DNA from 2 places in the Streptomyces sp. NRRL F-5755 genome. Region 2 is predicted to be linked to the other one. Evidence: riboswitches for the same ligand, from Rfam matches in the RefSeq annotation. Region 2 holds a riboswitch; the other holds the start of a gene.
The links. A riboswitch is a leader RNA that binds a small molecule or an ion and turns the genes downstream of it on or off. The one in region 2 is predicted to bind glycine.
Positions count from the first base shown of each region.

Region 1: another riboswitch for glycine. It lies ahead of gcvP (aminomethyl-transferring glycine dehydrogenase); the one in region 2 lies ahead of gcvT (glycine cleavage system aminomethyltransferase GcvT).

Region 1 covers NZ_LGCW01000320.1:20,170-30,108, reverse strand. The annotation lists gene ADK86_RS38770 (FHA domain-containing protein) at 1-589, shown strand, start outside; gene ADK86_RS38765 (MerR family transcriptional regulator) at 607-1,353, shown strand; gene ADK86_RS38760 (bifunctional nuclease family protein) at 1,407-1,880, shown strand; gene ADK86_RS38755 (MerR family transcriptional regulator) at 2,067-2,669, shown strand; gene ADK86_RS38750 (DNA polymerase IV) at 2,950-4,515, shown strand; gene ADK86_RS38745 (PRC-barrel domain-containing protein) at 4,407-4,808, opposite strand; glycine riboswitch at 4,923-5,020, shown strand; gene gcvP (aminomethyl-transferring glycine dehydrogenase) at 5,209-8,094, shown strand; gene ADK86_RS38735 (DUF5999 family protein) at 8,239-8,445, opposite strand; gene ADK86_RS38730 (hypothetical protein) at 8,810-9,397, opposite strand.
Region 2 covers NZ_LGCW01000229.1:47,849-57,787, reverse strand. The annotation lists gene ADK86_RS18510 (enhanced serine sensitivity protein SseB C-terminal domain-containing protein) at 235-1,035, opposite strand; gene ADK86_RS18505 (enhanced serine sensitivity protein SseB) at 1,216-2,004, opposite strand; gene ADK86_RS18500 (hypothetical protein) at 2,199-3,047, shown strand; gene ADK86_RS18495 (AAA family ATPase) at 3,211-3,951, opposite strand; glycine riboswitch at 4,236-4,331, shown strand; gene gcvT (glycine cleavage system aminomethyltransferase GcvT) at 4,473-5,600, shown strand; gene gcvH (glycine cleavage system protein GcvH) at 5,689-6,063, shown strand; gene glyA (serine hydroxymethyltransferase) at 6,119-7,378, shown strand; gene ADK86_RS18475 (APC family permease) at 7,737-9,431, shown strand; gene ADK86_RS18470 (L-serine ammonia-lyase) at 9,554-9,939, shown strand, end outside.

The sequences.
Region 1 (9,939 bases), on a different contig from region 2:
CCGCATAGGTTCCCAGGGACCGTCGGCCGCGAACACGGGTGGAGGGGTTTCCTTGCCGGTCTGTACGAGGTGCGGTCACCGCAACGCCGAGGCGAGCCGGTTCTGCTCCAACTGCGGAGCGCCGCTGCGCCCCGGCGCGCAGGCGGAGCGTGCCTCCGAGACGACCTCCACCATCTCCATCTCGGGGCTGGAGGCGTACGACGCGGAGACGACCGGGCAGACGGCGATCCCGTCGCTGTCCCCCGAGGCGCAGGCGGCCGTCGAGGCGCTGCCGATGGGCTCGGCCCTGCTGGTCGTGCGCCGCGGTCCGAACTCGGGCAGCCGCTTCCTGCTGGACGGCGACCTGACGACGGCCGGCCGCCACCCGCAGAGCGACATCTTCCTGGACGACGTGACGGTCTCGCGTCGCCATGTGGAGTTCCGCCGCGGCCAGGACGGCACCTTCACCGTCGCCGACGTCGGCAGCCTGAACGGCACGTACGTCAACCGTGAGCGGATCGACTCGGTCCTGCTCGCCAACGGTGACGAGGTGCAGATCGGCAAGTTCCGGCTGGTCTTCTACGCGAGCCAGCGGGGCGTCGGGTTCTGACCGGCCAAGGAAGGCATATGCACCGCACTGGGCCGGGCGGTGCCGGGTCGGCCGGCACCGCCGCGGACGGCAAGCTGATGAGCATCGGAACGGTGCTCAACTCGCTGCGCGACGAGTTCCCCGAGGTCACCATCTCCAAGATCCGTTTCCTGGAGGCCGAGGGGCTCGTCGAGCCGCGGCGCACCCCGTCCGGCTACCGGAAGTTCAGCACGGACGACGTGGCCCGGCTGGCGTCCGTCCTGCGGATGCAGCGTGACCACTATCTTCCGCTGAAAGTGATCCGCGAGCATCTCGACGCCGTGGCGCGCGGTGAGCAGGTGCAGCTGCCGGCGCCCGCCGCGCCCGCGGGGGAGCTGTTCGAGGGGCTCGGCGAGCCGGACGCCGACCGGCCCACGGCCGCCCGGATAGGCCGGGCGGAGCTGCTGGCCGCCGCGGAGGTCGAGGAGGCCGAGCTCGCCGACTGGGAGTCGTACGGCCTCATCGTCCCGGACGACGGGGGCGGGTACGACATCGAGGCCGTCACGGTCGCCAAACTCGTCGCCGAGCTGGGGCGCTTCGGTCTGGAACCGCGCCATCTGCGGACGGTGAAGGCGGCGGCCGAGCGGGAGGCCAATCTGGTCGAGCAGGTCGTGGCGCCGCTGCGCCGCCACCGCAATCCGCAGACCAGGCAGCATGCCGAGGCCACGGCCAGGGAGCTGGCCACGCTGTCCGTACGGCTGCATGCTGCACTGGTCCAGTCCGCCCTGCGCGTCCGCCTGACGTGAGCAATGGGTGGCCCGACTACCCAAACCGGCCGGGCACGTCCTAGGGTTGCTGTGTGAACGAGCTCGATGTCGTGGGTGTCCGGGTGGAAATGCCTTCCAACCAACCGATCGTGCTCCTACGGGAGGTAGGAGGCGATCGTTACCTGCCCATTTGGATCGGGCCGGGGGAGGCCACCGCCATCGCCTTCGCCCAGCAGGGGATGGCCCCTGCCAGGCCGCTGACGCACGACCTCTTCAAGGATGTGCTGGAAGCGGTGGGCCAGGAACTGACCCAGGTCCGCATCACGGACCTGCGCGAGGGGGTCTTCTATGCCGAACTGGTCTTCGCCAGTGGTGTCGAGGTCAGCGCCCGTCCGTCCGACGCCATAGCGCTGGCGCTGCGCACCGGTACGCCGATCTACGGGACCGACGGGGTCCTCGACGACGCGGGGATCGCCATCCCGGACGAGCAGGAGGACGAGGTGGAGAAGTTCCGCGAGTTCCTCGACCAGATCTCGCCCGAGGACTTCGGCACCAACAGCCAGTGAGCCAGGTGCGCGGAGGGGTGCCTTCCGCGCATTCGATTAGCCTTTCCCCGAGCAGGGACACGAGAAACCACTCGCAAGGTGATTATCACTCGGCGTGGCGAGCGCGGCGATCGTTGACGCACCCCGAGTGACTGCATACCGTCGATAGGGCAGGTCCCGTCCGGGACGTGGAGGACGGAGGTCGGCGTGGCAATCACCGGCGACGGTACGGCGGCGGAAGGGGCGTTGCCGCTCCACTCCGGGGCTGCTGACCGCACCCCGGCACAGACCGCCGGGGCACCGGGCGACCGCGGGGCGGACACCATCGGCTACCGCGGCCCGACGGCGTGCGCGGCCGCGGGGATCACTTACCGCCAGCTCGACTACTGGGCCCGTACGGGTCTCGTCGAGCCGAGCGTCCGGCCCGCCTACGGGTCGGGCACCCAGCGGCTCTACAACTTCCGGGACGTCGTCGTCCTGAAGATCGTCAAGCGGCTGCTGGACACCGGGGTCTCCCTCCAGAACATCCGCACCGCCGTCCGGCACCTGCGCTCCCGCGGGCTGTCCGACCTGGCGAGAATGACCCTGATGAGCGACGGCGCGACGGTCTACGAATGCACCTCGCCCGATGAGGTCGTCGACCTGCTCCAAGGTGGACAGGGCGTCTTCGGCATCGCCGTGGGCGTGGTCTGGCGCGACGTGGAAGGCGCGCTGTCGCAGCTCCACGGGGAGCGGGTGGACACCGGCGAGACGCTGGTCCGGCACAACCCGCACGACGAACTGGCGCGGCGCCGCAACCGGGCGGGGTGAGCGGGGGCGTACGCCGCGGGGCTGGAGGCTGATCGCCCCGGCGTGCCCCCGGCGCATCCGGCGTACCCGACGTACGGAATCCACGCGTGCGCTCCTCGCGCGCCCGTTATGACGGTCTCCTGCGCCTCTGTCGCACCAGAAGACACACAACGGCCACAGGAGCCGCACGCGGCCTCTGAAGCGCGCACACGGCCTCTCAGGCGAATTCCGGAGTGCGCCCGAGGCAGGGCGGCGGGGTCGGTCGGGGCGATTGTCAGTGGTGTGGGGGAGCATCGGTCGTGTGAGACGTGCTCCGACGATCCTGCATCTGGACATGGATGCGTTCTATGCGTCCGCCGAACAGGCGGCGAAGCCGAGCCTGCGCGGAAAGCCCGTGGTGGTCGGCGGGATCGGCCCGCGCGGCGTGGTCTCCACGGCGTCGTACGAGGCCCGGGTCTTCGGGGTGCGCTCCGCCATGCCGACCGCCCAGGCCCGCCGCCTCTGCCCGAACGCCGCGTATCTGACCCCGCGCTTCACCCTCTACCGCCAGGTGAGCGACCAGGTCATGGAACTGCTCCACGCGCTGTCGCCGCTGGTGGAGCCGCTCAGCCTGGACGAGGCGTTCGTGGACCTGGAGGCCGGCGGTACCGAGGCCGACACGGCGGCCGTACGGGCCGTGGGGGAGCGGCTGCGGCGGGACATCAGACGCACGACGGGGCTCACCGGGTCGGTGGGCCTGGCCGGGGCCAAGATGCTGGCCAAGATCGCGTCCGAGCAGGCCAAGCCGGACGGCCTGGTGGTCATCGAGCCGGGGACGGAACGGGAGCTGCTGGGCCCGATGACGGTGCGTACGCTGCCCGGCGTCGGCCCCGCCACGGCCGAGACGCTGCGCCGGGCGGGCATCCACACGGTCGCCGAGACGGCGGAGGCGGGCGAGGCGGAGCTGGTGCGCCTCCTGGGCAAGGCGCACGGCACCGGGCTGTACGCCATGGCGCTGGGCCGCGACGAGCGGCCCGTGGTGGCCGAGCGGGACGCGAAGTCCATATCGGTCGAGGACACCTTCGACGTGGACCTGACCGACCGGACGCGGGTGCGGGCCGAGGTGACGCGGCTGGCGGACCGGTGCGTGGAGCGGCTGCGGGCGGCCGGGCGCTCCGGCCGGACCGTCGTGATCAAGGTGCGCAACTACGACTTCTCGACGCTGACCAGGTCGGAGACGCTGCGCGGACCCACCGACGACCCGGGCGTGGTGCGGGAGGCGGCGGCCCGGCTGCTGGACCTGGTGGACACGACGGGCGGCGTACGGCTGCTGGGCGTGGGCGTGACCGGGCTCGCCGACTTCACCCAGGAGGACCTGTTCGCCCAGCTCGCGACGGAGAAGGCGGCCGAGGAGGAGGCCGAGCGGGAGCGCCGGGTGGCGGCGGAGGCGGCCCGGGAGGCAGCCGACGAGCCCGAGCGGCCCCGGCGCTGGCTCCCCGGGCTGGACGTGATCCATGAGGAGCACGGCGCCGGCTGGGTGCAGGGCAGCGGCGTCGGCCGGGTGACCGTACGGTTCGAGCAGCCGTGGTCCGGGCCCGGCCGGGTGCGCACCTTCCCCGTCGACGACCCGGCGCTGCGCCCCGGCGAGCCGTTGCCGCTGGTGGGCGGACCACCGGACGGGCGGGGGAGCGAGCCGTACGGCGCGCCGGCCGAGCCGTCCGCAGGGCCCGCCCAGGAGGGAGCTGCCCAGAAGGGAGCTGCCCAGGAGCACCCCGCCCCTCAGTCCTCCGCCCCCGCCACCCGCCCGAACTCCGTGTCGGCCCGTGCGGCGTCCGAGCCGGGGACGGGCCCGGAGACGGAATCGGGGGCCGGAATGTCCAGCCGGTAGTGGTGGTAGAGCTGTAGTTCCTGCTCCGGCGAGAGGTGGCGGCCCACCCCGAAGTCCGGCGCATCCCTGATCAGCTTGCGGTCGTAGGGGACGTGCAGCGCCTCGTCGACCAGATCGCTGGGCTCCAGGGGCACGAACGCGTCCCGGCTGAAGATCCCGGTGCGTACGGCCGCCCATTCCGGTTCTCCGGTCGCATCGTCCAGGTACACCTCGTCGACGGTGCCGATCTTGGTTCCGTTCTTGTCGAACGCCTTGCGGCCGATCAAGCTGCGGGGATCGATATCGGTCTGCACGGTCCCTCCAAGTGGTCGCAACTGCCTTGTGACAACTACCAAACGGCACATTTCATGCCCCGGCCACTCGAAGGAACGCCCGTTCGCCGCGCTGGTAGGCTGGCGAACGGCTGTCGACCCCATGCGGGAGAGTCCTTCGCCGATCATGGCGGGGGCGCCGAAGGAGCAACTCCTCCCCGGAATCTCTCAGGCTCACGTACCGCATGGACGAGGTCACTCTGGAAAGCAGGGCGGGCCACGGACGGGCACAGCGCCGGAACCCCTCCTCACCGACGGTGAAAGCCGGTACCGCGCGCGGAACCGGTGAAGCTCTCAGGTTGCGATGACAGAGGGGGAGGCCGTCCGGGCACCAGCGCCGTGGTGCCCCGCAGAGGTCGAAACGACCAGGAGGCCCCCGCAGATGACCACCAACCGCATCTCCTTGACCGAGCTGGAACGCGGTACCCCGTTCGAGCAGCGGCACATCGGCCCCGGTCCGGAGGACCAGGCCAAGATGCTCGCGCAGGTCGGTTTCGGATCGCTGGACGAGCTCACCGCGGCCGCCGTACCGGACGTGATCAAGAGCACGGAGGCGCTGGGGCTGCCGCAGGGCCGCAGCGAGGCCGAGGTGCTGGCCGAGCTGCGGGCGCTCGCGGACCGTAACCAGGTGCTCGCCCCGATGATCGGCCTCGGCTACCACGGCACGTTCACCCCGCCGGTGATCCTGCGCAACGTGATGGAGAACCCCGCCTGGTACACGGCCTACACCCCGTACCAGCCGGAGATCTCACAGGGCCGCCTGGAGGCGCTGCTCAATTTCCAGACCATGGTCGCCGACCTGACCGGACTGCCGACCTCCGGCGCCTCGCTGCTCGACGAGGGCACGGCCGCCGCCGAGGCGATGGCCCTCGCGCGGCGCGTGGGCAAGGTCAAGGAGGGCGTCTTCCTGGTCGACGCCGACTGTCTGCCGCAGACCATCGCCGTGATCGAGACCCGCGCCGAGCCGACCGGCGTCGAGGTCGTGGTGGCCGACCTGTCCGACGGCATACCGGCGGAGGTGGCCGAGCGCGGCGTCTTCGGCGTGCTGCTCCAGTACCCCGGCGCGTCCGGTGCCGTACGCGACCCCCGCGCCGTGATCGAGCGGGCGCACGAGCTGGGCGCGGTCGTCACCGTCGCCGCCGACCTGCTGGCGCTCACGCTGCTGACCTCGCCGGGCGAGCTGGGCGCGGACATCGCCGTCGGCACCACCCAGCGGTTCGGCGTGCCGATGGGCTTCGGCGGTCCGCACGCCGGGTTCATGGCCGTACGGGAGAAGTTCGCCCGCAGCCTGCCCGGCCGCCTGGTGGGCGTCTCGGTGGACGCGGACGGCAACAAGGCGTACCGTCTCGCCCTCCAGACGCGCGAGCAGCACATCCGCCGCGAGAAGGCCACCAGCAACATCTGCACCGCGCAGGTGCTGCTCGCGGTGATGGCGGGCATGTACGCCGTCTACCACGGCCCGGACGGGCTCGCGGCCATCGCGCGCCGTACCCACCGCTACGCCGCCATCCTGGCCGAGGGCCTGCGCGCCGGCGGCGCCGAGGTCGTGCACGGCGCGTACTTCGACACGCTGACCGTACGGGTGCCGGGCCGGGCCGCCGAGGTGGTCGCCGCGGCCCGCGAGGCCGGGGTCAACCTGCGCCTGGTCGACGCGGACCTGGTGGGCGTGGCCTGCGACGAGACCACCGGGCGCGCGCAGGTGCACGCGGTGTGGGGCGCCTTCGGCGTCCAGGCCGACATCGAGCGGCTGGACGAAGCCGTGGCCGACGCGCTGCCGTCGCAGCTGCTGCGCGGCGACACGTACCTGACGCACCCGGTCTTCCACCAGCACCGCTCCGAGACCGCCATGCTGCGCTACCTGCGCCGTCTGTCGGACAAGGACTACGCGCTGGACCGCGGCATGATCCCGCTCGGCTCCTGCACGATGAAGCTGAACGCGACGGCCGAGATGGAGCCGGTCACCTGGCCCGAGTTCGGGCAGCTGCACCCGTTCGCGCCGGTCGAGCAGGCGCAGGGCTACCTCACGCTGATCGCGGAGCTGGAGGAGCGGCTGGCCACGGTCACCGGTTACGACAAGGTCTCCATCCAGCCGAACGCCGGCTCGCAGGGCGAGCTGGCCGGGCTGCTGGCCGTACGGGCCTACCACCGCGCCAACGGCGACGAGCAGCGCACCGTCTGCCTCATCCCCTCCTCGGCGCACGGCACCAACGCGGCCAGCGCCGTGATGGCCGGCATGAAGGTCGTCGTCGTCAAGACCGGCGCGGACGGCGAGGTGGACGCGGACGATCTGCACGCCAAGATCGAGCAGTACCGTGACCAGCTCGCGGTCCTGATGGTCACCTATCCGTCCACGCACGGCGTGTTCGAGGAGCACATCACCCAGATCTGCGCGGCGGTGCACGACGCGGGCGGCCAGGTGTACGTGGACGGCGCCAACCTGAACGCGCTGGTCGGGCTCGCGGAGCCGGGCAAGTTCGGCGGTGACGTCTCGCACCTGAACCTGCACAAGACCTTCTGCATCCCGCACGGCGGCGGCGGTCCGGGCGTCGGCCCGGTCGGTGTACGCGCCCACCTGGCGCCGTACCTGCCCAACCACCCGCTCCAGCCCACCGCGGGCCCGGAGACGGGCGTCGGGCCCATCTCCGCGGCGCCGTGGGGCTCCGCGGGCATCCTGCCCATCTCCTGGGCGTACGTCCGGCTGATGGGCGGCGCGGGCCTCAAGCGCGCCACCCAGGTCGCGGTGCTCGGCGCCAACTACATCGCCAAGCGCCTGGAGCCGCACTACCCTGTGCTCTACACCGGCCCCGGCGGCCTGGTCGCGCACGAGTGCATCATCGACGTACGGCCGCTGACCAAGGCGACCGGTGTGAGCATCGACGATGTCGCCAAGCGGCTGATCGACTACGGCTTCCACGCGCCGACGATGTCGTTCCCGGTGGCCGGGACGCTGATGATCGAGCCGACCGAGAGCGAGAACCTGGCCGAACTGGACCGCTTCTGCGACGCGATGATCGCGATCCGCGCGGAGATCGACAAGGTCGGCTCGGGGGAGTGGGACAAGGACGACAACCCGCTGCGCAACGCCCCGCACACCGCGGCGGCGCTGAGCGGCGCGTGGCCGCACCCGTACACCCGTGAGGAGGCGGTCTTCCCGGCCGGTGTCGAGGCGGCGGAGAAGTACTGGCCGCCGGTGCGCCGTATCGACGGTGCGTTCGGCGACCGCAACCTTGTCTGCTCCTGCCCGCCGCTGGAGGAGTACGACGGCTGATCCGCCGGTGCGCCGCCCGCGGCGGCGCGGCATGCGAAGGGCCCTCGGCGTGGACGCCGGGGGCCCTGTTGTCCGTTGTGCTGAGTTGTGCGGTGCTCTGTGCCGTGTTGTGCGGTCGCCCGCGGCGGCGCTGCCCGTGAAGGATCAGGCGGCGGTGGCCACGTGCGGTGTGCCCAGCACCCGGTGCGGCGCGATGACCTGGCCGTCCGGCAGCAGTTCACCGGTGTCCTCGAACAGGAGGACACCGTTGCACAGCAGGCTCCAGCCCTGCTCCGGGTGGTGCGCCACAAGATGGGCGGCCTCCCGGTCGGCGGAGTCTGCGGTCGGGCACGGTGGTTGATGCTGGCACATGGATGAGATCTTTCGCTGCGATGTGGTCTGATTCGTCCTGCGGCTCGACGCGATGCTCATGGCCGCTCCCCCGTTTCAGTAGGTCGATACCAGTGTTGCCCCACGGGCCGGATTCCGCAGGGATTTGGCTGCAGCGGCACTCACTAGATAATGACGCATCACCCGTGCGGTCGGTTCATTTCAAGTACGGGACGTTGCCGGGGCGTTGGGAGCGACCCGGCCGCGTACTCCGCGTGGGTGAGCGCAGCGGAGCGCCCCGCGTCCAAAAGGGCGCGGGGCGCGAACCTGTGGAACGGTGTGCATCTGTGCGCGGTTGCGGTGGTACGACGCCGGCCGCTCGCCGCGGAGAACCCCCTGCGGAGCCTCAGGCCGGTGACCCCAGCAGTGGTACCGGGGCCAGGCGCAGAGTCAGCCGGGGCAGCAGATCCGCCACCCGGTGCGGCCGGTGCGCCGCGATGCCCGGCGGGGCCGGCGCCAGTGGTACGAGGACGTCGCCCGGCGCGGGCACGCCCTCGGCGCCGTCGGCACCGACGTCGTGGTGCAGCCACAAAGTGAGCATGTACAGCTCCGGCACGGACAGCAGCCGGGGCTGGTACGGGGTCGGTACGGACTCCGCCTGACGCAGTGCCCGTTCGGTCGATGTGACGTAGGGGCCCTCGCAGAAATGCGAGAAGGCCCAGCCGTCCGCGGTGAGCATCGCCTCCGCGGTCGCCACGGCGCGTTCACCGTCGCGAATCAGGAAGCGCCAGCCGGCCAGCCGGGTGCGGGGCGGTCCGGCGGGGTGGCTGACATCGTCCAACACATGGACGGGCAAGGGGAGTTCGGGGGCGAGGGGGCCCTGGTGGGCACGGAGGGCGGGGGTGCGGGCCTCACGCACGGCGGTGGGGGAACCGAGGGCGGCGAGGACGCTGCGGAGGGCGGGCGCGGGGGCAGGGGGAACATGCAGCGGCATGGTGGGTCGCCTCTCACTTGGGAGACACGGTGGTGCTGGGCAAGTGCGGACGTCGTCGTCAGCGTCGGGGACAGAGCGCCAGTACATGGCCGATCGGGGACGTCGGCCCGGCGGGGTCAGCCGCTTTGCCGCAGCCCCGGTGGAACACCGCGACGCTGGGCGCCAACTCTCTGCCTCGTCAACGGAGTTTATACGACGTGTGTTCACCAAGTGTTTCGTCTAGCCGCTCCGGAGATTGTCGGCAAGGCGGAATCCGGACCGGCCGGAGAGGTGTTTTCGGCGCCTTTGTGCGGTGCCCGGCGCGACTGCCTCGTATTCCGTCGTGAACACGGTAGGCCGGATCCGGACGGTCTTTTTCCGGATCTCGGCGGCGTTTACCGCCAACCGCCGATCCGGTCTGTCGAACCAGACGGTATGCCCTCGGAATGTGCCAGCCTTCGTGTCTGATCGAGCCTATCGGTTCCGGCGCATGTCCGAGGCGTTATCGATCGGATTGCCGGGCATCATCGACCGTAGCGCGATCCCCTGGCGCCGCCGGGGAG
Region 2 (9,939 bases):
TGATGTGAACCACGGATTTCCGTTATACGGACATCTGCCGCGACTGAGCGGGGCGCGCGATCCGGACCGGAGGCCAACTACCGGACGGGGCAGGCCATTTCGGGCCGGGAGGAACCGGCAGGAGCCGGACGCCACCGGCGGAAGGCAGGAGGAACCGGCCGGACCGGGACGGGCGGGGCCGGTGGGAAGCGGGGCGTACGGCGGGAGGGGTACGCCCGGGGCGGTGCGCCGGGGTCAGTACGGGCGCGGGTAGCCGTAGCCGTACGCGGGGGCCGGGGCCGGGGCGGGTGCCGGGCCCGCCGCGTAGGCGTCCCGGTCGAAGAACGGCCGCGCGTTGGCCCGCATCCACATGCCGACCGGGTCGTACTCGTCGTTCATCGCGACCGTCGAGACGGGCAGTCCCTCCGGCACCGCGCCGATGGACTGCTGGATCATCAACCGCACCGAATCCACGGCCGGTTGGCCCGTGTCGTACAGGTCGAGGCCGATGGCCAGGTACGGGGCGCCGAGGGCGGGCTGCACCCAGGCCCGGCGCAGCGAGCGCACGGCGGGCGTGCGGTGCGCGTTCTGCCCCAGCAGGGCGTAGAACTGCGGGATCTCGATGGCCGGTTCCGAGATCCGCAGCGGCCCGGCCGGCAGCCGGTCCAGGCCGCCCGCGATACGCCGCAGGTCCAACCACGGGATGCCGACACCGCCGCCGGGGGCGTGCGGGTTCAGCCACAGGCCCCAGCGGTCCGGGAAGAGGGTGGCCGCGATGTCGCGGCCGTAGACGACCTCGTGGGCGCGGTTCCAGCCGCTGGCGGCGAGCTCGGGGGCGGAGGTCACGCACGGCGCGTAGCCGAGTCCGTCGACCTCCATGTTGCCGTACTGCGCATCGGGCGAACCCGGCTGGCCGTGCCAGAGCAGCATCCAGACCTGGCCGGCGGCGAGCGCCTGCAGCAGCGCCTCGTAGGCGTCGTACCGGCCGGGCGAGACCTGCTGCAGCATCTGCTCGACCTGCCCGGCAGCCGCTCCCTGATGCGCACCCGCGCTCACGTGGTCCGTCCCTTCTGTCGGCAGGCACGTGGGGTACGCCTGCCGGTTGCACCAACAGCTTAGAGCCTGCGTCCGGACGCCGGTCGGATCAGCACACGCCGCTTGCGTCCGCCGGACACGGCCCGGCCGGGGCGGGCGGCGGACGGGCCGCCCGCGGCGCGGACACGGCCGCTACGCGTGCTATCGCGAGTAGAAGGGGCGGACCCGCTCCAGCATCCAGTCGGCGACCGGATCGCCCTGCGCGAGGTCCAGCATGACCAGTTGCACGGGCCACGTCAGCGGTGTCCCGCCGAGGGCCCGGCCGAGCGCCCCGGTCACGGCGTCCCGTACGGCCGGATCGTGCGGCGCGACGGCCGCGGCGTCCACCTGGACGCCGACGAACAGCGCGGGCGCGTCCCCCTCGACGCTGGCCAGCGCGCGGCGGGCGGTGACGACGAAGCCCGCAGCCGAGAACTCCAGCCCGGCCGCGGCCAGGAAGTCCACCGGCTCCTCCTGCCAGTCCGGCTCGAACAGCCGGACCCGGGCGCCGCTGGGCGCGCCGGGGTGTTCGAGGCGGTCGGTGCGGCACAGTTCGGCCACCGCGTCCGGCGGCAGCGGCACGCCGACGGTGCCCTCCGGGTTGACCGCGATGCCCATCAGCGGGGGCAGCCCGCGCGCGAACTCGGCGGCCGGCGCGACGGTGTAGGACAGGTTCGGCCCGGCCACCCTCATGAACTCCTGCTCGGAGCTGAAGACCGGTACATAGGCGGCCGAGCCGATCTCGACGGTGGGCAGGTCCAGGCCCGCCCGGCCCATCCCGGCGCTCTCCGGGCCGCCGCCCTTGGGCAGCGGCACCCATATCCGGCTGCGCCCCAGCACCTCGACGATGCGGGCGCCCGCGCCGGGCGCGCCCACCGAGGCGGCGAGCACCTCCTCCAGTTCGTTGGCGGGCCACCCCAGCTGCGGTATGCCCTGCTCCGGAAAGTCCATGTCCACCCACCCGCTTCGTACCGCGCACCGCGCCTTACTCGGTCGAAGACCCTAACGCCACCAGGCGGGCGGCGGCCTGATGCGTCCGGATGACCACCGAACGCGCGCGAGCGGTTGCGGACCGTGCACACCGCTCCGAAGGTGGCTCCAGGGTGATCTTGCCCTGCCGTTCCTACAGAAAGGCATGTCTCCTGATGGCAACGCACCGGACCGTCCCCGCCCTCGTCAGCGCGGCCGCCGCCGGCGCCCTCGCGCTCGGCGCCACGGCCCCAGCGAGCGCGTCGGACGGCCCCAAGTCCCACGAGCGCAACCAGAGCGTCATCGTCGACGACATCGGCCGGCTGGCGGACGCCTCGACCGAGCTGGCCGAGAAGTCCGCCGAGGCCCGCGGCCACTCCGTGCAGGTCAGGGCCGCGCGGACCCGGCTGGACTCGGTCCTGGCCGACGCCCAGCGGCTGGCGGAGCTCCTGAACGAGGACTCCGACCGTGCGACGTCCGCCGACACCGTGCGGCTCGGGCTGGTGTCGCAGGATCTGCGGGTGAAGCTCGACGAGCTGACCGGCCGTCGGGCCCCGTCGGCGGAGGAGCCCACCGACCCCGCGAGCAGGACCGGGCAGCTGACCGAGTCGGTCTCCAGGTCGGTCGTGGACATCTTCAAGATCCTGGGCGTGGACAAGGTGGTCGGCGACCTGCGGCAGCAGCCGGCCGACGGGCCCGCCGCGCAGCCCGCCAACCGGCCGGTCCCCCAGCCGTCGGGCCGGCAGCCGGCCGACGAGTACGAGACGGACGAGCAGCCCGCCGCCCAGCCGAAGGCGCCGACCAGCGACCCGCAGCCGCCCGCCGCCCAGGCACCGAAGCAGCAGCCCGCCGACGGGGAGCAGCGTCCCGCCGACACGCAGCAGCAGCCGGCCGACGCGCAGCAGCCCGCCGCGGAAGCGCCTCGGCAGCAGCCCGCGGAGGCCCCCCAGCAGCAGGGCGCCGGCTCGCTGCTCAACTCGGTGCTGACGCTGCCTACGGTGCTCATCAAGGCCCTGGGTCTCTGAATCGGCCCGGCAACCAGCGTCCGGAGGAGGCGCAGATGCGGGAGATACGCCACAGCTAGGACCGGTCCTGACGGGCCGTACGGAAGGTTCCGTACGGCCCGTCAGGCGTAGGCCGTGCGCGCCTTCAGAAATCGGGCGCACCGTCAGAAATTCGGCACGGCGCTCACTCGAAGCCGATCCGGCGCAGGGCGCCCGCCGCCGGGCGGTCCAGCAGGACGGCCGAGGTGAAGCCCGCGGGGAGCCGGGCCGCGCGGGCGCGGGCGGCCAGGCGGCGCACTGCGCGCCGGTGCCGGGCGAAGGCGTAGCCGGAGACACCGCGCCCGCGCGAGCGCTGCCCGGAGAGCGCGACCTCGGGCGGCACATCCAGCAGCATCAGGTGCAGCCCGCGCCCGCCCCGCCGGGCCTCGCGCGCGAGCCAGCGGCGTACCCACGCGAGCGTGCCGCAGTCGTGCACCACCACGCTGCCGCCGGAGCGCAGGGCCCGCCGCAGCCCGAGGTAGTGGGAGGCGCGGACCAGCGGCCGGTAGAGCGCGTACGGCAGCCGGCGCAGCCTGCCGCTTTCCCAGCGCTCCCGTACGTCCTGGGAGTCGACGCGGTGCACGGCGGCGCCCTGCTCGTCGGCGGCGGGCACCACCCGGAGCATGAGCGTGCTCTTGCCGCTGCCCGGCAGGCCGGAGACCACCACGACGTCGCCCGCCGCGAAGTGCAGCTCGGCCACCTCGCACGGAGCGTGCCCGTCCCTGAGGTCGACGACCTCCACCGCCGCGCCCCGCGCCCGGCCGGGCCGTACCACCCCGAGCGGCAGCCGCCGGGACCCCGGGACCACTCCCGTCGCTTCCGGCACACAGCCCGGGGGCACGCCTCCCGTACTTGTCGCGAGTGCGGCCTGCCTGTGCACCGTGATCCCCTCCTGGTCCGGTGTCGTCCCCCGAGGGACTGTGGTTCGTCCCCGGCCGGGACGCAGCCCCTTACCCGCAGAGTGTCAAGAAAAGGTAATGCGCTTCAAGAGAATCCCACGATCAGTACGGTCCCGGGACACTGCCGTGACGCCCCCGCGAACACCGGTGCGACCAGGGCTCCTGTATCCGGCGATCCCGTGCGATGATGTGCGCGCCCAGTGCGGGACCGCGCCTCGGCGCGCGCGTCGCCGTACGGGTGCCACGCTCAGCCAACTGCATACCGGCCGCTTGAATCCGCGCGGGAGAGTCCCCGGCCGCCACGGCGGGGCGCCGAAGGAGCAAGTCCTCCCTTGAATCTCTCAGGCCCCGATACCGCGCGGGCGAGGCAGATCTGAAAAGCGGGCCGCCGTGGTGTGGCTCCACCCAAGGTGCAAACCGGGGCCGGCGAGGGCCTTCCGGTGAACCTCTCAGGTTCCGATGACAGATGGGGAGACCGTCCTGTCACCCATGCCCGGGAGCCATCACCATGACGCAAGCCCCCCGCCGGACCGCGCTGGACGCCATCCATCGCGCCCTCGGCGCGACCATGACCGACTTCGCCGGCTGGGACATGCCGCTGCGCTACGGCAGCGAGCGTGACGAGCACGTCGCCGTGCGGACCCGCGCCGGTCTCTTCGACCTCTCCCACATGGGCGAGATCACCGTCTCCGGACCGCGCGCCGCCGACCTGCTGGACTTCGCGCTGGTCGGCAACATCGGCGGGGTGGCCGTCGGCCGCGCCCGCTACACCATGATCTGCAATGCCGAGGGCGGCATCCTGGACGACCTGATCGTCTACCGCCTGGCCGAGACGGAGTACATGGTCGTCGCCAACGCCGCCAACGCCCAGGTCGTCCTGGACGCCCTCACCGAGCGGGCGGACGGCTTCGACGCCGAGGTGCGCGACGACCGGGACGCGTACGCGCTGCTCGCCGTCCAGGGCCCGGAGTCCCCCGGCATCCTGAAGTCGTTGACCGACGCCGACCTGGACGGCCTGAAGTACTACGCCGGGCTGCCCGGCACCGTCGCGGGCGTGCAGGCGCTGATCGCCCGTACGGGCTACACCGGCGAGGACGGCTTCGAGCTGTTCGTCCGCCCGGCCGACGCGCCCGCCCTCTGGGAGGCGCTGACCACCGCCGGCAAGGACGCGGGCCTGGTGCCCTGCGGCCTGTCCTGCCGGGACACCCTGCGCCTGGAGGCGGGCATGCCGCTGTACGGGCACGAGCTGACCACGGACACCACCCCGTTCGACGCGGGCCTGGGCCGGGTCGTGAAGTTCGAGAAGACGACGAACGGCGGCGACTTCGTGGGCCGCGCCGCGCTGGAGGCGGCCCGGGACCGGGCCGAGGCCAGCCCGCCGCGCAAGCTGGTCGGGCTGATCGCCGAGGGCCGCCGCGTGCCGCGCGCCGGGTACCCGGTCGTGGGCCCGGACGGCTCCGTGATCGGCGCGGTCACCTCCGGCGCGCCCTCCCCCACCCTGGGCAAGCCCGTCGCCATGGCGTACGTGGACGCCGCGCACGCCGCGCCCGGCACCGCCGGTGTGGCGGTGGACATCCGTGGCACCCATGAGCCGTACGAGGTCGTGGCGCTGCCCTTCTACAAGCGCCAGAAGTGACGGGCGTACCCCCGTCTCAGTCGGGCCTCCGTCTCATCTGTCAAGACCCCTGCACCGAGCACGCCACCGCATCCAGGAGAATCAAGACATGAACAACCCCCAGCAGCTGCGCTACAGCAAGGAGCACGAGTGGCTGTCGGCCGCCGAGGAGGGCGTCTCGACGATCGGCATCACCGAGCACGCCGCCAACGCGCTCGGCGACGTCGTCTTCGTGCAGCTCCCTGAGGTCGGTGCCACGGTCACGGCGGGCGAGACCTGCGGTGAGCTGGAGTCGACCAAGTCCGTCAGCGATCTCTACTCCCCCGTCGACGGCGAGGTCACGGAGATCAACGAGGACGTCGTCACCGACCCCTCGCTGGTGAACACCGCCCCCTTCGAGGGCGGCTGGCTGTTCAAGGTGAAGGTCAGCGGCGAGCCGGACGACCTGCTCTCGGCCGACGAGTACACCGCCTTCACCGGCTGACCCGCCCACCCGCCGCCTGGCGGGGCCGTGCGCCCCGCGAACCCCAGGAAGAGTCATGTCGCTTCTGAACAGCTCCCTCCACGAGCTCGACCCGGACATCGCCGCCGCCGTCGACGCCGAGCTCCACCGTCAGCAGTCCACCCTCGAAATGATCGCGTCGGAGAACTTCGCCCCGGCCGCCGTCATGGAGGCCCAGGGCTCGGTCCTCACCAACAAGTACGCCGAGGGCTACCCGGGCCGCCGCTACTACGGCGGCTGCGAGCACGTCGACGTCGTCGAGCGGATCGCCATCGACCGCATCAAGGCGCTCTTCGGCGCCGAGGCCGCCAACGTGCAGCCGCACTCCGGCGCGCAGGCCAACGCCGCCGCGATGTTCGCGCTGCTCAAGCCGGGCGACACGATCATGGGTCTGAACCTCGCGCACGGCGGGCACCTGACCCACGGCATGAAGATCAACTTCTCCGGCAAGCTCTACAACGTGGTGCCCTACCACGTGGACGCCGAGAGCGGCCAGGTCGACATGGCCGAGGTCGAGCGGCTGGCCAAGGAGACCCGTCCGCAGCTGATCGTGGCCGGCTGGTCGGCGTACCCGCGCCGGCTGGACTTCGCGGCGTTCCGCCGGATCGCCGACGAGGTCGGCGCGTACCTGATGGTCGACATGGCGCACTTCGCCGGCCTGGTCGCGGCCGGGCTGCACCCGAACCCCGTGCCGCACGCCCACGTCGTGACCACCACCACGCACAAGACCCTCGGCGGTCCGCGCGGCGGTGTGATCCTGTCCACCCAGGAGCTCGCCAAGAAGATCAACTCGGCGGTCTTCCCGGGTCAGCAGGGCGGCCCGCTGGAGCACGTGATCGCGGCGAAGGCGGTGTCCTTCAAGGTCGCGGCGAGCGAGGAGTTCAAGGAGCGCCAGCAGCGCACGCTGGACGGCGCCCGCATTCTCGCCGAGCGCCTGACGCAGTCCGACGTGACCGAGGCGGGCGTCTCGGTGCTGTCCGGCGGCACCGATGTGCACCTGGTCCTGGTGGACCTGCGCGACAGCGAGCTGGACGGCCAGCAGGCCGAGGACCGCCTCCACGAGGTCGGCATCACGGTCAACCGCAACGCCGTGCCGAACGACCCGCGCCCCCCGATGGTCACCTCGGGCCTGCGGATCGGCACCCCGGCGCTGGCCACCCGCGGCTTCCAGGCGGAGGACTTCCGCGAGGTCGCCGACATCATCGCCGAGGCGCTGAAGCCGTCGTACGACGCCGAGGCGCTCAAGGCCCGGGTGACCACGCTGGCGGCGAAGCACCCGCTGTACCCGTCGCTGTGACACACGTCATGCGGTGCGCGGCGGGGCGCCTCCGTGGCGCGTCCGCCGCGGCCGTGTGGCACGGCTGCGGTACGTAGCTGTGTGATGCGGCTGCGGTACGCGGCTGTGTGACGTGTTTCATGAAGTACACCCCGCGGGGAGCCGCCGAGCCGGTGTCCACGGGGTGAACAGGCCGTACGTCCTGGGGCGTTGATCCCGGGCGTACGGCTTTTCCGTCCCCCTTACGGTGATTTCGCGCCACATAGGCTGAGACCGGCCCCTCAATGGCGCGGGGCCCTTCGCACCACAGCAGGGCCGGGCCCTTCGCACATCGGCAGCCGGGCCCTTTGCGCCACAGCAGGACGGAACACGCACGGCAATGGACATGACCGCGGGCAACCGCACGGGGATGGGCCTCTTCGCCCTCATCATGATCGGCATCGGCTCGATCTTCGGCTCCGGGTGGCTCTTCGGGGCCGGCGCGGCCGCCCAGGTGGCCGGGCCCGCGGCGCTGGTGGCCTGGGTCATCGGCGCGGTCTTCATCGGCATGATCGCGATGTGCTACGCGGAGGTCGGCTCCGCGTACCCGATTCCCGGCGGCATGGCCCGCTACGGCCACCTCTCGCACGGGCCCGTGCTCGGCTTCCTCACCGGCTGGGCGGTGTGGATCGCGACCGCCTCGCTGATCCCCATCGAGTCCATCGCCGCCACCCAGTACATGGCGTCCTGGAGCTACGCGTGGGCCCGTGACCTGGTCGACCCGGCCAACGGACACCTGACGGCCACGGGCATGGGCGTGGCGCTGCTGCTGACCTTCGCGCTGTGGCTGACCTGCTACTGGTCGGTCCAGCTGCTGGCCCGCGCGAACACCGTGCTGACCCTGGTGAAGTTCGCCATCCCGGTCATCGCGGTCGCCGCGCTGATCGCCTCCGGCTTCCACACCTCGAACTTCACCGCGCACGGCGGCTTCGCCCCGTACGGCTGGCCGGCCGTGCTGACCGCCGTGACCACCTGCGGCGTGGTCTTCGCCTTCAACGGCTTCCAGGCCGTGATCAACCTCGGCGGGGCCGCCAAGAACCCCGGCCGGGCGATCCCCGTCGCGCTGGTCGGCGCGCTCACGCTGGGCCTGGTGATCTACCTCGCCCTCCAGACCGCGTTCCTCGGCGCCGTACCGCCGGAGCAGCTGGCGCAGGGCGGCGGCTGGCACGGCGTGGACTTCAGCTCGCCCTTCGCCGACCTGGCCAAGGTCCTGATGCTGCACTGGGTCGTCACGCTGCTCCAGTTCGGCGCCTTCATCTCGCCGGCCGGCTCCAACATCGCCAACGTCGCGTCGGCCGCGTACATGGTCCAGAACCTCGCCGAGACCGGCTTCTTCCCCCGGAAGCTGGCCACCGTGCACCCCCGGTACGGGACCGCCCGCCCCGCGATGTGGCTGAACCTCGGCTTCTCGGTGCTGCTGCTGGTCACCGTCGGCCACAGCTGGCACGCGCTGGCCAGTGTGATCTCGGCCGCCATGGTCATCTCGTATCTCATCGGCCCGATCGCGGTGGGCGTCTTCCGCCGCACCCGGCCGGACCTGCCGCGCCCGTTCCGGCTGCCGGCGGCGGGCGTTCTCGCCCCGCTGACCTTCGCCTTCGCGGCCTGCGCGCTGTACTGGTCGAAGTGGCCGGACACCGGCAAGGTCGCGCTGCTGACCGTGGTGGCCGCGCCGGTGGCGGCGGTGGTGCTGCGGCGCCGCGGCGTGACCGGGCTGCGCCGGCAGTTCGCGCCCGCGTGGTGGCTCGTCGGCTTCCTGGCCTGGATGTCCGTACTGTCCGCGCTGGGCAGCCGGGACTTCGGCGGCCACGGCGTGCTGCCCGGCGGCGTGGACATCGCGCTGGTGGCGCTCTCCGCCGTCGCCTTCTACTTCTGGGCCGTACGGGCCGGGGTGCACGCCCACCGGGTGGGCCTGACGAGTTCCGGGCCGGAACCCGACGGCCCGGCCGGTTCCGGACCGGTGCTCGACGGCCGGACCGCCTCCCCTGCGTCTTCCGTAGTTGCCCCGGAGGACAGCCGTCCGACGGCCTCCGTCTGAGAGTCTGTCCGCCGTCCGGGTTAGGCTCGACAGTCGGCGCAGAAACGTACCTTCCGTTTCGTCCGCCCCTTATCTCTACTTGCTCCACCGTCCACCACGAGCAGACAAGGGAGTCCGCCACCGTGGCCATCTCCGTCTTCGACCTCTTCTCCATCGGCATCGGCCCGTCCAGCTCCCACACGGTCGGCCCGATGCGCGCCGCCCGCATGTTCGTCGGGCGCCTCAAGAAGGACGGCCTGCTCGCGCAGACGACGGCGGTACGGGCCGAGCTCTTCGGCTCGCTCGGCGCCACCGGCCACGGCCACGGCACCCCCAAGGCCGTCCTGCTCGGCCTGGAGGGGCACTCCCCGCGCACCGTCGATGTGGAGACGGCCGACGACGAGGTCGAGCGGATCCGCAAGAGCGGCCGGCTGCGGCTGCTCGGCGCGGAGATAGGCAGCGACCACGAGATCGACTTCGACGAGTCGACCGAGCTGATCCTGCACCGCCGCCGCTCCCTGCCGTACCA